Regions from separate parts of the Tumebacillus algifaecis genome, predicted to be linked through region 1. Evidence: riboswitches for the same ligand, from Rfam matches in the RefSeq annotation. Region 1 holds a riboswitch; each other region holds the start of a gene.

Region 1 (3,910 bases):
AGATTCAATTGTCAGCCCCATTGATTACACTTATGAAAAAATATGTTTACAACCATTGCATAAGCAGATTGTTCCAGTTACAATCAAAACGATGTCATGCAGGCCAGAAAAGGGAGTTTTTGTTTTGAACAAAAAACTATGGCTCCAACTGAACACCAAGCGTTTCCAAACAAGGCTGCTCATCTTTTCACTGCTCAGCGCAGCGACGGCTGAGACACTCAAATGCATTTATTGGGGGATCAAAGTGTTGCAAGCATCCGCACTCTAATCCCCTTGTAAAACAATAGAAGAGGCGGGTCAGGATTGCACCTGTTGCAAGAAAGGCGCTCCATCAGGTACCCATCCGTCCAAAGAGAGTCACCTGATGGAAGCCAATCATCGGACTGCATGATGTCCAGGTACAATCTGACCTGTCTCTCCTAAGCTCTAGTAACCGTAATGAGTCTACCTATTATCCATACTGCCCATACACACAGGTAATCCTACTCTCCGCGATCAAAATTTGTCAAGCGAGCGACGGAGCAGAGTTCTCCGTGTGCCAAGCCCTTCCGAGCTGGGCCAATCGAACCGCTATGCTGTCAGCTACTCCTTCTCCTCCACACCTGCTTGGTCGAAAAACAACTCATCGACCGTCAGCTTGAAAAACCGCGCCAACTTGATCTGCAGTTCCCTGCGCGGAAACCTGTGCCCTGCCTCGATCATCGCATAAGTGCTGACCGGAATCCCAATCTCATTCGCCATTTCCTTTTGCGTTCGATCACCGCGCAATGCTGCCATCTTCTCGTTTTTCATGCGCCCTCCCGCCCACACTTCGAAACCTATATGCAATCATTATAGATACGTATCGTGAACAGTTCAACGCAAAGTACAGCAAGTACACATTATGTGTACCATTTTGCTCTATACGAATGAGAATCACCATGATAGGATGGGGAGGAAATGGCAATCACATTACGTGATTTTAAGAAGGGGGCGTATGTGTGACAAACACATTTTGTGAACGATTATCAGCACTTCGAGTCAAAAGCGGCCTTTCGCAGCAGAAGTTTGCAGACATCTTGAATCTGACCAAAAGCGCACTCTCCAACTACGAAAACGGCACTCGCGAGCCTAACTATGCGACCTTGGTCAACATTGCGGACAACCTCAACGTCTCGCTCGATTACTTGCTCGGGCGCACCGACGACCCTCGCCCCGTCAAACTAACTGTCGGCACTGAGCGACCTTTCGAATTTCCCTACAGAGAACTTCTGAAAAGCTTAAAAGACGACCAATATACGTTGGGTGGACGCCCGATCCCACATTTGATGAAGACGATGATTCAAATCCCGCTCGAATCGATTCAAAAAATCATCAACGCCTTTTTGGCGGAGAACAAGTAATCGCGTTGCCCGTTTGTTTCCTCGCGTGTATAAAATGCAGAAACAGCAAAGGAGTCCACGCGGGCTCCTTTGCTGTTTGGGGTCCTCTCCATCCTCTGTCGTTTGCGCTCAGCTGCAGACGCCCTTGCGAACAGAAGGTGCAAAGAGATCACTCCATTCGCTTACAATTGTTCCTGCGCCATCTTCTTCCGACGTTCCATCCGCACCGCATAGCGTCCTTCTGCCAATTCGTACTGCCTGCGCTCCTCAGCAGATTGCGGTACAACTTGCGGCACCGCAGTCGGCTTCCCTTCCTCATCTAATGCGATAAACGTCAGATAGGCCCTTGCCGTCAATTGTCGCTCTCCGGTCAGCAGGTTCTCCGATTCCACCTTCACATAGACTTCCATCGAGGTTTTGTGCACCCATGTGACATACGCCTCCAGATTGATCGCTTCCCCCGTCTTGATCGGCGCTAAAAAATCGAAATTGTCACTGCCGACCGTAACCACCGGTTTGCGACTGTGCCGCATCGCGGCGATGCAGGCGATTTTATCGACATAGGCCATCACTTTGCCGCCAAAGATCGTTTTGTGATGGTTGGTGTCCGGTGGAAATACGAGATCGGTCATGCTGGTTCTCGACTCACTACTTGGCTTGCTGAACTGTGTCATCGTAATACACTCCTTTTTGAACGATACTGCTGTAGCCAAACAAAAAACCCAACCGATAGGGTTGGGTTGGGGCGTGTACAACGAAGTGGACGACATCAAAATGAGATCGTCAAGTGGACACACCGTTCCTTTCCGCGAAGGTTGCTTGGTGTAGCGAGCAAGGTAGGTCTCCTGGCTTCCGAATCATCGCGTTCTCTCGTCTTCCCCAACGTGGATTGAGTGACATTGCTGAGAGATAGCTCCCCGGTTACAGTGGCGGGACCGCTCGGGATTTGCACCCGATTCCCTGTTACCCCTCGTGCTATGTGCGAGGGCACCTTACTGCCGACTTATGCAGTTGTAGTTTTACTATACCAGCTCACTCCTAAAACGCAAACATGCACATCATCTTCTCATTGGTGCGGAACAGCCGGGTCAGCGTCTCCACATGCGCCGCATCGGACAGCTTGGCCAAACCTAAGCGGTGCAGGCGGTCGAACGTGGTCGTGCCTGCGAGCAAGCTGGAAAAATCGGCGACAGGAAGCGTCAGTTCGGCATCGACCGGACCCTCGGTCACCATCTGCGGACGGCCTTCGTCGAAATACAGCAACGTGCTGGCCTCGTTTTGCGGGAGAAAGCTGTCTTCGAGGGTCAGCTTCAGCTTGAACGTCTCCCCGTTGAAGTTGTGTTTTTGCAATTCGGCAAACAACTTTGGAACATCGACCACGCGCACCATCAACCCGCAACCACTGACGCTGGTTTCGAGGAAGATCGAATCGAACACATCGTGCATGTTCGTCGATGTGGTGCTCAACAAGTAATGAATCCCCTCATCTTGTGTGCTGATGTTGACGCGGTGGAACTGGTCCGCTTGGCTGTGCAAGAAGGTGAACAGCTCCTGCAAGGCCTGATCGCTCTCGTAGACGATGTGCGGGATATAGATCTGGTTGACCAGCATGTGATCTTTGATGAAACGCATCAACATATAGCCTTTCAACACACCGTCTTCGCGGAAGCCGACGACGCGGGCGCTGTCCGCCTTGAAGAACCCTTCGAGATGGTGCGCAGACAACGGGGTCAGTCCATTGCGCGTCAGACTGTAGCGGTTGTAGCAGGCGACCACTTCTTCGAGGTTGTCGCTCGTCAGAATTTCCAAATTGTCCTTGCTCGTATAGCGCGGCAGGTTGGACGGCTCGATGCTGAAGCGACGGTGCTCGACGCCCGCACCGAAGCCCATCTGATTATAGAAGGACATGCGAAACGGAAACAGCGTGACAAAGCTGGTCCCTTTTTCACGGAAATGCTGAAGTGAGAAAGTCATGATCTCCTTGGCGATCTTCTCTTTTTTATACAAGAGATCGACTGCGACCAACGCGACGCCGCCCACCGGAACCATGCCTTGACCGCGCAGGTTCATCTCAAAATCGAGCAGGCACATGCCGCCGACCATCGTTTGCTCACGGAAGACTCCGTAAAACGTGCGCTCCGGAAAGCTGAAAAAGCGCTTCATCGAAGCTACCACTTGCTCCAGCGTGCCGCCAAAACCCGGGTACGCGTTGCGGTACAGTTTGGCAAATAATTCTGTATCTTCAAGTCCTAACTTTTTGATCTCAAGCATGCTGGACGACTCCTTCAATTTTTAATTCTATTATAAACGAAACCTTCCATTTTTGGATATGCTCCCCTTCATATCTATACAGCCGCTTCCTGCGTTCTACCACTGTTTTTTGTACAGAATCCTTGACAACGAGAATCATTATCACCTATGCTACAAGTAACGAATCTAACCGAACCCTCTTTTCCTGGAAAGGAGTTTGTATACAAGATGAACCAGCTGCCGCAGCATGTGAAAATCATCGAACGTTTGCGTCAAGAAGGGATGCGCCTGCCCTTCCA
Region 2 (3,910 bases), 1.2 Mb from region 1:
CGAAAGCTCCACGGTGTCTCCCCGTCGGCCGCCCGGAAACCGGGCGTGTCGATCAAAGCCTTCCCCCGCGTTTCGTTCGAACCGCACGCGCTGGGCGACGCGGAAGTGGATTATCGCATTGTGGAAAAAGAAGCGTTCACCGTCGTCGGGAAGTCGGCAGAGCTCGTTTGCGGTCAAGATGGCCGTACCCGACAGTGGTTTTGGGGGGAAAGCCGGAAGGACGGCACGCTTGACAAGCTGAGCTCGCTCTCTACGGAGACGCCTTTGCTTGGCCTAACCATGAGTTTTGAGGAAGAATTCACATACATGATCGCAAGGGAAGCAGACGCCGCTTCTTTAGATTTGGCACAGGGATGGTCCGTCCAAACGATTCCGGCTGCCACTTGGGCGATCTTCCCTTGTTCGGGGCCGCTGCCGGGGGCGATGCAGAGCGGATTGCGCAAAATTTACAAGGTGTGGTTTCCGGCGACCGAATTTGAGCATGCAGGTTTGCCGGAGATTGAAGTGTATTTGCCGGGAGATGCCCAGGCGGAAGCGTATCGCTGCGAGGCTTGGATTCCGATTCTGAAAAAAACGAACATCTAAAAAGCCAACTTCCTCCGCAGGGGGAGTTGGCTGGGCATAGATGGCGTGCACGTGAGTTCGGAGATGAAAAACGGAGTCGCAGAAGGTGCTGGATCGGCTGGCCGAAGAGCTGCCGGAAGCTTACGGCGGGCTGCACCAAAAGTGAAAGGACATTTTTGTCACTCTACAGTAACAAAAAGTTCATTCTGACTGTGTCCCGTGAGATAAGCACGGCACACAGTCTTTTTTAGAAGGAGAGAGGCATTCGAAATGGCCGTTATACTCGCCCCGTTTGAAGTCTGAAACTATCAAGAACTGAGGTTTGTCCAGATTGGAAACGACGCTTCCACCTGTTCATGAGCCTCCCAGTCTGTATGCTATTATATGGAAGCAAAAACTCCGACTATCTGACTCACACCAGCGATGATCGCAAAAGGTATATCAAAAGGGGATGTGCGGTATTCGGGAGTTACGATCATGATAAAGGTCTTACCTCCCGTAACCAAGGTAATTCTGCGAATCTGGTCGCCTGATTTTCCAAAAATTGCACCCCTCCGACTCCCCGATGCGTTTCAGGCGTCCAACGTCCCTTACACAAATGAAGACTACAGATTGCCATAGCATGGCATCTTCTTTATACTGAATAGTAATTTGATAGGACGCAACTAGGTGCCCTTTTGATAAAGGGATAATAGGGAATCGGGTGAAAATCCCGAGCGGTCCCGCCACTGTAACCGAGGAGTTCTCTTTCACGCATGCCACTCGATAAGTATCGGGGAAGACGAAAGAGCGCATTGATCCGGAAGCCAGGAGACCTGCCTAGCTTGCCGCACCAGATAAACCTTCGAGGAGAGGAGAGGTGTACGAATAAGGAAGCGGCCTGGTTTTCTTTCTTTGCGTCGTTTTTTTGATTGTACGCGTAGCCCCATCTGCCAAGGTGGGGCTTTTTGTGCTGTCAGGCATCGTGTTTTCTGGGGCCTGCACCAGCAGACATTGAGGAAAGGGAGTTGCAAATTGAACTCGATTCAATCCATTGGACAAGCAAAACCGACTCGATTCGTAGGTGGGCTTTCGTGGAGAAACCTGCTTTTGCTGCTGATCGTTTTGTGTTTGGTGTCGATCACGATGGCAGTCATGCTCGGTCCAGTCAAAATCGCGCCCCTTACCGTATGGAAAGTGGCCATGTCCCATCTTCCTTTTTGGGGACCATCCATTGTGCCGGATTGGAGCAAGGCGCAAGAGCACATCATCTGGGAGATCCGGTTTCCCCGTGTGATTCTGGCGGCTGTAGCCGGCGCCGGACTTGCCTTGGCAGGGGCGGTGATCCAGGCACTGCTGCGCAACTCGCTTGCAGACCCGTACATTCTGGGCGTCTCGTCCGGTTCATCCGTAATGGCTGTCATGGTTATCATTTTCGGAGCATTGCCGATGTTCGGACAGTATGCGCTAAGCATCGCGGCTTTCCTAGGGGCACTTGTTTCGATGATCGTCGTCTATATGCTGGCAAACGTCTCAGGAATCATCACCACTTCACGCCTGCTGTTGTCAGGAATCGCGATCTCCATGGTGCTATCTTCCATCACCAGTTTTATCGTGATGATGGCACCGAGGGAGCAGGGAATTCGCGATGCCATGTTCTGGATGATGGGGAGCTTTTCCGGTGCCAAATGGGAATATGTGATCATTCCCGGTTGTGCGGTGTTCGTCGGATTCATTTTTTTACTGTTTCAATATCGCGGCCTCAACGCGCTGTTGATGGGGGAGGAAGCAGCGAAAACACTTGGGATCAACACCAATTCGTTGCGAAAAGTACTTCTCATCGTCGCCTCGCTTCTTACCGGGGTGATTGTGGCGGTATGTGGTTCGATTGGGTTTATTGGACTGATGATTCCGCATATCGCGCGTTTTCTGGTTGGCTCTGATCATCGGAGGGTCCTTCCGGTCAGTGTATTGCTCGGAGTCTTGCTGGCGATCTGGGGAGATGTTTTGGCCCGTTTGGTACTGGCGCCGGAAGAAGTGCCGATCGGAGTGGTGACGTCGATTTGCGGCGGTCCGTTCTTTATTTGGCTTCTGCGGCGCAACTCCTATACGTTTGGCGGTGGAAACCGATGAGTGTAAAAGCAGAGAACGTCTCTTTCCGTATTGGGCAATCCTCGATCATTCGAGATATCACCTTACAGGTATCCGACAAAAAATTCGTCGGATTGATTGGACCAAACGGCTGTGGGAAATCGACACTGCTCAAAATGATCTACCGCGTTTTGAGACCGGATACAGGCACCGTCTATTTGGATAACGAGGAATTGTATCGGATGCCCGCGCGCTCCGTTTTTCAGCGGATGGCAGTGGTCAGTCAGGAATCAACTCACAACTTTGATTTTTCGGTTCAAGAAATCGTGATGATGGGACGCACTCCCCATAAGGGGATGTTTCAATCGGATACGGTTGAGGATCTGGACATCGTGGAACAGGCCTTGTCGCGTGTGGACATGACCGAGTACGCCAAGCGGAGTTTTATGAGCTTGTCCGGCGGAGAAAAACAGCGTGTGTTGATCGCGAGGGCCCTTGCCCAGCAGGCGGAGATCATTGTTCTGGATGAGCCAACCAATCACTTGGACATTCGTCATCAACTGCAACTGATGGATCTGGTCAAAACTCTCGATATAACCGTACTGGCAGCGCTGCATGATTTGAACCTCGCTTCCGTCTATTGTGACGAGCTGTATGTCGTGCGTGATGGCAGTATCGTTGTGTCCGGACCGCCGGAGGATGTGATGACACCCGAATTGTTGCGGGAGATTTTTGGTGTAGAAGCTGAGGTCACCATCCATCACGTCACGGGGAAACCACACATTACCTTTTTGCCGAATCTTTCTCTTCGGCTTGCAACGGCACAAAGAGAGGAGTAAATGGCGATGGCGTTTTGGAAATGCGGTTTTTGCAGCTTCATGTATGACGAATGGTATGGTGACAGCCGAAACGGCATTCCCGCAGGCACTCCACTTTCGGAGCTGGCAGGCGGTCTCTGTTCGCGATGCGGCATGCAAGGAGGGCGGCATGAGCGGCAAGCCAGCCTGCTTTACACCGGAATGGAGGCTGAGTATTACGACCAGTTTGTCGGCAAAGCGGGGATTGCGTTTTACCGAGATTGGATTCAGGAATGGGATACGACACCGACTGTGCTAGAACTAGGCGTGGGCACCGCAAGAATTGCCGCCGAGATCGCGCAGACTGGCGCGACCGTATGCGGAGTGGATTGGAGCCCGGACATGCTGAAGGTGGCGGCAACGAAGCGGGATCGACTCTTCAAAGATAATCCAGAGCGTTTGGAATTGATCGAAGCAGA
Region 3 (3,910 bases), 930 kb from region 1:
CGCCCGCATCGGGGCGGTTGATGCCGATCGCTTGCAGGAACAGGGTCGATTTGCCCGAACCGTTATGCCCGCAGAGCACCGTCTTTTTCCCTTGGGGAATGGAGAGTGTCAAGTTGTTCAGGGCGGGTTGCGAAGCGCCCGGATAGGAGTAGGTGAGCGACGTCACTTCGAAGATCGAGTTCATATCCATACCTCCAAACAGATCAGGACCAGCAGGCCGAGCACACTTTCCAGTCGATAGCGGAACGGGACGGGCTTGGCTTGATACGGGGCCAAACTGATCTCATCGGCAAAGCCCCGTGATAACAGGCCGTGAGAAAGACCGCGGTATTGGTGCATCGTCTTGGCAAACAGATGCACGACCAGATGGGCCAAATCGTGCAGGGAGCGCGAGAAACCAACATATCCCCCTCGGGCCCGCTGCGCGACGTTGATGTCATGTGCAGTGTCTGCCAACAAGAAGATAAAGCGGTACATGATCAGCATCAGCTCCAGGACGAGGGAGGGGACGCGCAGCCGTTTTAACACCTGTAGCAGTTCGGTGAACGGCGTGGTCAGGATCAGAAAAAACATGCAGGACAAGCAGGCTGCGATCCGCATAAACAGTTCTCCCGCGCGAAGGAGTCCGCTGTCTGTGATATAGAGTCCAGTATCAGCAAACAACGGGATGAACATCATCCCGTTGTGCTTGAGAAAGTCTGACTCCGACCCGATTTCCAACAGGAGGGCCGGGCTTCCTGCGACGAAGAACAGACAAGAGACAGCGAATAAGAGCAGAAAAGATCGGAAAGGGATACGGGCATAGCGCACGGTCCACACGATGATCCAGACGGCGATGAGCAGTTGGACGAGCGGGTGACTGGAGATGGCCAGCACAAACAGGGCGGCCGCAAAACCACATTTCCACAGCGGTGAAACGGAGCGAAATGCATTGCTGTAGGAAAGGGTGTCGATCAGCCGGATCATTGTGTTTTTGCTTGGGTGGACTTCCCTTTTAACCGTCCAAATGTGTATCCGACCACTCCAGCGCCAAGAGCTGCTTGCAAGGCGAACAACATGCTTTCCGTCTCCGAAGGCAGTTCGGTCAGCGCGTTGAACCACGGCTCATAGGTTGGATCGATCTCGAGAATCGCTTCTTCGGCAGCTCCGTCCGCTCCGCCAAATTCGGCGTTGATCAACAACAGCGGAAGCAAGGCAAGGAGGATGACGGCGAGCAAGAGGAGGGCATTTTTCATACCGATTTTCATGAACGGATAGCTCCTTTCATTTTGCGATTGAGCAGGGACAGCTCTTCTGTGTTGTATTTTTGCAGCCAGTTCCAGACCAGTACGGTCAGCAAGCCTTCACTGATCGCCAGAGGAATTTGAGTGAGTGCAAAGATGCTACCGAACTTTGCAAAGGAAGCCAAGATCCCACCCGTTTCGGAAGGAAAAGCGAGCGACAATTGCAGCGACGTGACAACATAGGTGGAGAGGTCGGCAAACATCGCAGCTGCGAAGATGGCGATTTTTTGCTGACCGGTGGTGTTCATCAGCAGCTTGTACATGAAGTAACCGACAAACGGGCCAGCCACCGCCATCGAGAAGGCGTTGGCGCCAAGCGTGGTCAGACCTCCGTGCGCCAGAAGCAGAGCTTGGAAGAGCAGGACGATCGAACCGAGCACGCTCATCGGCAGTGGGCCGAACATGACGGTGCCGAGGCCAACTCCGGTCGGATGCGAGCTGCTGCCTGTAACTGAGGGGAGTTTCAGCGCGGAGAGGACGAAGGTGAAGGCGCCGGCCATGCCGATCATCAGCTTCAATTCGGGGTTTTCTTTGGTGATCTTTACGAGGGCGCGCAGACCGAGCACAAAGAAGGGCAGGAACACAGCCCACCAGAAGAGGGACCAGCCTGGGGAGAGAAACCCTTCCATGATATGCATCGCATAGGCAGATTCAGATGCGTTCAGATACAGATAAATCGTCAGGGCGAAGGTGAGTAGCAATGGTGCGATCTTGCGAACTTTCTTCATCGTGTGTACCTCCTGTTCATGTTTAGACATAAAAAAACCAATCCATAAGCGATGGATTGGTCTAATGTACGCACAAGCAAACGACAACACAGCGTGTTGTTGTTTGAACTTCTCGTACACCACTCCTTTCCGCGAAGGATGATAGGTGTAACAAACGAGGTAGGTCTCCTGGCTTGGGATCGTCATTCTCTTTCGCCTTCCCCGATCGAGGATCGAGTGGCCTGTGGAAAGAGAACTCCCCCTATACAGTGGCGGGACCGCTCGGGATTTGCACCCGATTCCCTGTTACCCCTTGCGTTGGCAAGGGCACCTGTTTGCTCACGATATTTACTTTCCAGTCTACTATTCGGAATGCAGAGGAGAAATCCTGCCTGCTTCCCATTGATTCTGAATTTCTGGGCGCAGCAGATCTTGCTAGGTGTCGAGGGAGCGATCGCCAAGACTGTTGCGCGGGAGGTTGGGATCATGGAGCGAGTTCGCTTCCTAGCTGGTGTTGGCTGGCTCCTAGCCGAGCAGGTGGAACGGGACGTTCGGCTCGCTGTCTGGGCAATTAAAGATGCGGGAGTTCGCTTGCCAATTGTGCAAGGCGACGGTTGGCCTGATCGTTGAACAGGCCGCCGTGGTAGCAGATGACCGTTTCGATGTCGTAGCGGGTCAGCGTCTGCAGGGAGTGGATGGCGGTGTCCATGTCGAGCGTGTAATCAGGATGCGGGCCTTGCAGTTGACCGTCCACCACCATCAGCGCGTCGCCTGCGATCAACGTTTTGCTCGCCGCGTGGTACAGGCTGATATGTCCGGGCGTGTGACCTGGCGTGTCGAGGATGGTGAGGCCGCCGCCGATGGGCAGTTGTTCGCCGTCTGTCACCGTTTTGTCAACGGGTGCTTTGGGAGGATGCTGCAACATGGAGAGGAACGCGTTGCGCCACTCGACAGGCACATCGGGTGGGAGCGACGCTTCCGCCTGAGCGATCGCCGCGGGCGTAAGTTTCAAGAGTTGTTGTTCGCCTTCGATGTACGGTTTTTCCACGGCGTTGGCGAGGACTTCGATCTTCTGCGGCGCCGCTTCGAGAATGGTCGGCAAACTGCCGATGTGATCGAGGTCTTGGTGGGTCAAAATGAGATGGCTGAGCTTCTCAAACGGCAGGCCAGCCTGTTCGACCGCGGCGCGCAAGAGCGGCAGTTGGCCGGGGTATCCAGCATCGATGAGCACCGCTGTGTGTTGATCCCAGAGCAAAGTCGGAAAGATGGTTTCCACTCTTCCCATCATCGGTGCTGATATTTCGAGCATTTTCAAACCGCTGGTTGGCTGCATCTGAATCCCTCCATTTTTTGGTTCTCTTGTAGTTCGATGTGGAAAAATATGATTCCTGCTTGCATATATTTAAATATTACTATCTGTTAAAATGGAGATAAGTCGATGATGAAGATGGGAGTTGCGCTATGAAAACCAGGGCCACTTCACAACGAACAAATGGGACGGGGCGGGCGGCCAGCAGGACGACTCCCGCTCCGTCTGCCAGAAGCACGTCACATCCGATTGTGCAAATGCAACAGCTCGTGGGCAATAAACGCACGTCACAGATGCTCTACAGTCTGGTACAGGCCAAGCAATCGAGGACGTCTCAGCCTGTTGCACAGCGGATGAAGATCGTCGAGAGCGGGGAAGAGGTTGGGTTGGACGATTCGCGCGTCTATGAGTTGACGGCCGCAGCGTGGCTTCAGGCGATCAATACCGGGCAAGTGCGCGCGTCCGAGTATGAGATCAACGTGTTGCGTCAGTTACATGAAGCGTCCCAACTCGATACGGACAGCGATTCCGACATGGAGGAGGAACTGAATCCTGACCAGCGGGAACTGCTCGATCAGATGCGACCCGTTTTTGAGTCGCAGGTGAGAAAG
Region 4 (3,910 bases), 1.9 Mb from region 1:
GTCATCAGGCGGTTGAGGTTCTTGGTCTGTTTGTTCCGCTTCCTGTTGAGTCTGTTCTTGCTCCGGGAGCTGGACGACTTGTTCGGGCAGCTTTCCCACTTGTTGTTTTGACTCTTCGCTGCCACAAGCGGTGACCAAGAAGGCAAGCGCAAGAAAAAGTCCAAGACGTTTCGTGAACTGCATGATACCTGTTCCTCCTGTTCATTCATATAAGCAGAAGTAGCAAACGGGGAAGCTCTTTGCAGAGCCTCTCCCGTACAGCGTACTACTTGTTGAGTTTGTTCATGACATTGACGATAGCAGTTGCTACTTCAGCACGCGAAGCGGTGGCCTGCGGACGGAAGGTGTTTTCTGCATCGCCAGCCATCAGACCTTTGTCAAAAGCGGTTTTGACATACGGCTGTGCCCAGTCACTGACAGTTTCTCTGTCGCTGAAAGGCACCAGGTTTTTGGTATTCGACAGTTCTAGGCCGGAGAAGCGGACGAGGACGACGGCCAACTCTTCACGGGTGAGGCCCGAATCAGGACGGAACGTGCCCGCTTGATCGCCGCTCATATACCCTCTTTGCACGACCGTTTGGATGAAAGATTTATAGCCGTTGTTGTCGGCCACGTCACGGAACGATGCGGTTCCGCCAAAGGAAAGGTCGCCGTTTGCAAGGGCGAGGATCTTCGTCAATTCAGCGCGGGTGACAGCGCGCTTCGGTTGGAAATCGTTGTTGCCAGCTCCGATGACCACCCCTTTTCGGGCGAGGTTCAGGATCGACGATTCGGCCCAATTATAGCCAGCCAAGTCGTTGAAAGAGGCGTTCGGGTTGCCGACGAGCACGTTTAAGGTGCCGGTACGAATCAGTTGCGGCACGCCTGTTGCTGCATCCGTTTTGTCGATGTGCAGTTGGAGCAGACCTGCTTGCTTGGCTTCGATCGTCGCGACACCTTCAGCATTGGTCAAAGCCAGTTGCGTTGCGCTATTCGCTTGGTGGACGGCCGCTTGATCGATGTTTACGGTGGAGACGGTCGGGTTCCACTCTTCGTCATAGGTGGTCTGTTCCGCAGTGACTTTGACTGTGAACGAGGTACCTACATTGGGTGTGGTCGTCGAGAAGTTGACTTGCGGGAAGAGGGTTTGGGTGTAGTCATAGTAACCCCAGACCACTTCGTCGCCATCTTTGATCTCGGCTACATCGGCCGACAAGTTCGGCGCTTGGCCGTTGACCCAGACCGACCAACCGGAATTGGCGTTAAGGGTCTTTTCAGCGAGGGTGTCGATTTTGCTGATGTAGGAGCCGAAAGAAACCGTTTTCGCTTCGTAGGTCAGCTTTTCTTGATCAAGCAGCGTGACCAGTGCACCCATCGTCGTCGGTTTTTGCATGGTGATCACTTCACCGACTGTGTTTTTAAAACCAGTTTGACCGACATGAACAGTTTGTTCTTTGTACAGGCCGTTCAGTCCGACGACACGGACTTTGACTGTCGCTTGATCATCCGCCGCGAGCACAGCCGTTTGCGGGATCAAGAGTGAGGTGGCGAGCAGGATGCTTGCCAAACGCTTTTTCATGAATATTCTCCTCTCGAAATGAAAAGTGGTCATAAAAAAACTCCTGCCGCTCAGGGAGGAGTTGAAGGTGTAGAGGATCAGGGTCAACCAGCCATCGCTAGGGATCGCCATGAGAATATCACCCGGTTCCTGTACCTTCCCGCCGAAAGCACCAAAGGACTACGGTTAGAAGCAGGTTTCCTGGCTAACGGGTCTACCGCAATTCTCACCCCTTCTCATCCGATTGGACAATGGTTATCGTGAGCGCGTCGCCGTTTACAGTAGCGGGGGCTGCAGTGGAATTGCACCACTTTCCCTTCTCTTCTAACTACAGTGGTAGTTTATCATTTAGATGATTGAGAAACAAGTGAAAAGACCAGCCCGCAGGCTGGTCCTATTGTTCTTCGAAACGATCTTTGCGCATCTCCGGCACAGCGCCGAGCGGAAGGAATGCCGCACGGGAGTTGATCAAGGAGTGATCGATCAAGGAGTTGTAGTTGTGCACCATGTCGAGCACTGTTTTGAAATCTGCTTCGGTGTTGAATTCGCCTCGCAGATGCGTGTCAAACAGGGAGAGCGCGAATTTACGGTCCGCTTTCGCTTTATCGATGGCACCTTGCATGCGAGCTGCACGTTCCGTATCACCAAGCGCCTCTTGGCCTTGTTTTTCAATGGTAAAGGCACCGATGGCAAAGTTGGCAGCAGCTACTGCCGCTTGGATGACCATAAATTCGTTGGAGCGAAAAAGTGCTTCGGTAAGCATTGAGATCACCTCGTATGTAGTGCGTTCTTGGTTTCAGTTTAACGAAGTACGGGGTGAAGGTCAAATGCCAGCTAGCCGATCAGCGAGAAGCCACCGTCAACGATCAACGTTTGGCCGACGATCATGCGCGCTTGATCGGTGCAGAGGAAGTGCACAGAATTAGCAATATCCTCTGGCGTGACCATGCGGCCAGCCGGAGTGCGATTGACCGCATCGCTGATCATTTCATCGCGGTTCGGAAAATGGGTGAGCGCATCCGTATCGACGGCCGCTCCGGAAACGGCGTTGACGATGATGTTCTTCGCTGCCAGCTCCGCACCAAGATAGCGTGTGAGCGACTCAAGGGCTGCTTTGGAAGTGCCGACACAGGTATAGTTTTTCAAGGCGAAGCGACTGCCAAGCGATGAGATCGAGACGATCGCGCCTCCGCCGCGTTGCTCCATGAGCGGAACCGCTTGCTGCGCGAGGAACAGCAACGCCTTGGCGTTGATGTTGAGCGTCCAGTCCCAGTGTTTTTCTTCAACTTCCATCGCCGGGAGTTGAACGCCCGATGCCGCATTGGAGATCAGAATGTCGAGACCGCCCATCGTCTCTTTGATCTCGTCAAAAAGCAAATGAATCTTGTCGAGATCCCCGACGTTCGCTTTGATGATATGGCATTTGCGTCCCATGCTTTCGATGAGCGCTTTGGTTTCTTCGGCAGGCTTGCGGTTACGAAAGAAATTGATGACAATATCCGCGCCTTCGCTGGCCAGTTTGATGGCGATCGCTTTGCCGATCCCGCGGGAGCCCCCGGTGATAAGCGCTGTTTTGCCGCTGAGTGTGGTCATGATGTGTGTACCTCCATTGGTAGTTGGTCTTAAGAGTAAGTATAGCATGAAAGAATGAGAAAAAGCTTCTTCTTCGCATGAAACGAAGAAGAAGCTTTTCGAGTTAGGCATTCTTGCGGATGAGCAGCAAGCTTCCTGCAAGCAAGCACAATACCAGCCCAAACCATGGCATGAGCGGCGCTTGTTCGCCCGTTTGTGGGAGCGTGCTCCCCGGAGCAGGCGTTTGACCAGGTTTCACTTGCCCAGTCCCGCCATTGCCATTGCCATTGCCATTGCCATTGCCAGTACCGTTACCATTACCATTACCATTACCATTACCATTACCATTACCATTACCATTGCCAGGAGCCTGTGAGATGACCAATCCAACGCTGATCGATTGATTCACTTCACCAGCTTTCAAATCGATGGTGGTTGACCATCCCGCCAGATCGAGCACGTCACTTCCATTCGCTCCTGCTGTAAGCGCGTAACCGTCAGGAAGGATAAATTTCAATTTGTACTTCCCTTTCGGCAGATTGCTGAACGAATAGTATCCTGGCTTGTTTTGATAGGTGGTCGTTGTCGTCACCGCGACCAGGTTACCAAACTCATCGTACAGTTCAACGCGCACGCCGTTGATCCCCAACTCATCTGGGTCCTGAATCCCGTTCCCATTCCTGTCAAGCCAGACAAAACTCATGATTCTGCCAAGTTCGAACTGATCAAGTCCGATCAGACCCGCATCGACAGTCAGGATTTCCTCCCCGATCCCAAGCAGGAACGAAGCGGTACGTCCCG

What was found. Region 1 has a riboswitch for cobalamin ahead of CIG75_RS16770 (acyl-CoA thioesterase). Riboswitches for the same ligand answer to the same signal wherever they lie in the genome.
Region 2: another riboswitch for cobalamin. It lies ahead of CIG75_RS02545 (FecCD family ABC transporter permease); the one in region 1 lies ahead of CIG75_RS16770 (acyl-CoA thioesterase).
Region 3: another riboswitch for cobalamin. It lies ahead of CIG75_RS01060 (energy-coupling factor ABC transporter permease); the one in region 1 lies ahead of CIG75_RS16770 (acyl-CoA thioesterase).
Region 4: another riboswitch for cobalamin. It lies ahead of CIG75_RS05125 (S-layer homology domain-containing protein); the one in region 1 lies ahead of CIG75_RS16770 (acyl-CoA thioesterase).

Annotation. Positions count from the first base shown of each region.
Region 1 is NZ_CP022657.1:3,790,190-3,794,099, forward strand. Features, by position in the region: gene CIG75_RS20825 (hypothetical protein) at 125-268, shown strand; gene CIG75_RS16760 (helix-turn-helix transcriptional regulator) at 583-792, opposite strand; gene CIG75_RS16765 (helix-turn-helix domain-containing protein) at 981-1,382, shown strand; gene CIG75_RS16770 (acyl-CoA thioesterase) at 1,544-2,035, opposite strand; cobalamin riboswitch at 2,180-2,371, opposite strand; gene CIG75_RS16775 (GNAT family N-acetyltransferase) at 2,400-3,632, opposite strand; gene CIG75_RS16780 (IucA/IucC family C-terminal-domain containing protein) at 3,840-3,910, shown strand, end outside.
Region 2 is NZ_CP022657.1:513,407-517,316, forward strand. Features, by position in the region: gene CIG75_RS02540 (AraC family transcriptional regulator) at 1-585, shown strand, start outside; cobalamin riboswitch at 1,215-1,401, shown strand; gene CIG75_RS02545 (FecCD family ABC transporter permease) at 1,588-2,676, shown strand; gene CIG75_RS02550 (ABC transporter ATP-binding protein) at 2,673-3,473, shown strand; gene CIG75_RS02555 (methyltransferase domain-containing protein) at 3,480-3,910, shown strand, end outside.
Region 3 is NZ_CP022657.1:200,867-204,776, forward strand. Features, by position in the region: gene CIG75_RS01045 (energy-coupling factor ABC transporter ATP-binding protein) at 1-184, opposite strand, end outside; gene cbiQ (cobalt ECF transporter T component CbiQ) at 181-966, opposite strand; gene CIG75_RS01055 (energy-coupling factor ABC transporter substrate-binding protein) at 963-1,247, opposite strand; gene CIG75_RS01060 (energy-coupling factor ABC transporter permease) at 1,244-2,011, opposite strand; cobalamin riboswitch at 2,153-2,340, opposite strand; gene CIG75_RS01065 (MBL fold metallo-hydrolase) at 2,562-3,323, opposite strand; gene CIG75_RS01070 (hypothetical protein) at 3,452-3,910, shown strand, end outside.
Region 4 is NZ_CP022657.1:1,138,252-1,142,161, reverse strand. Features, by position in the region: gene CIG75_RS20595 (hypothetical protein) at 1-183, opposite strand, end outside; gene CIG75_RS05125 (S-layer homology domain-containing protein) at 266-1,558, opposite strand; cobalamin riboswitch at 1,712-1,884, opposite strand; gene CIG75_RS05120 (hypothetical protein) at 1,932-2,300, opposite strand; gene fabL (enoyl-[acyl-carrier-protein] reductase FabL) at 2,372-3,130, opposite strand; gene CIG75_RS05110 (SdrD B-like domain-containing protein) at 3,234-3,910, opposite strand, start outside.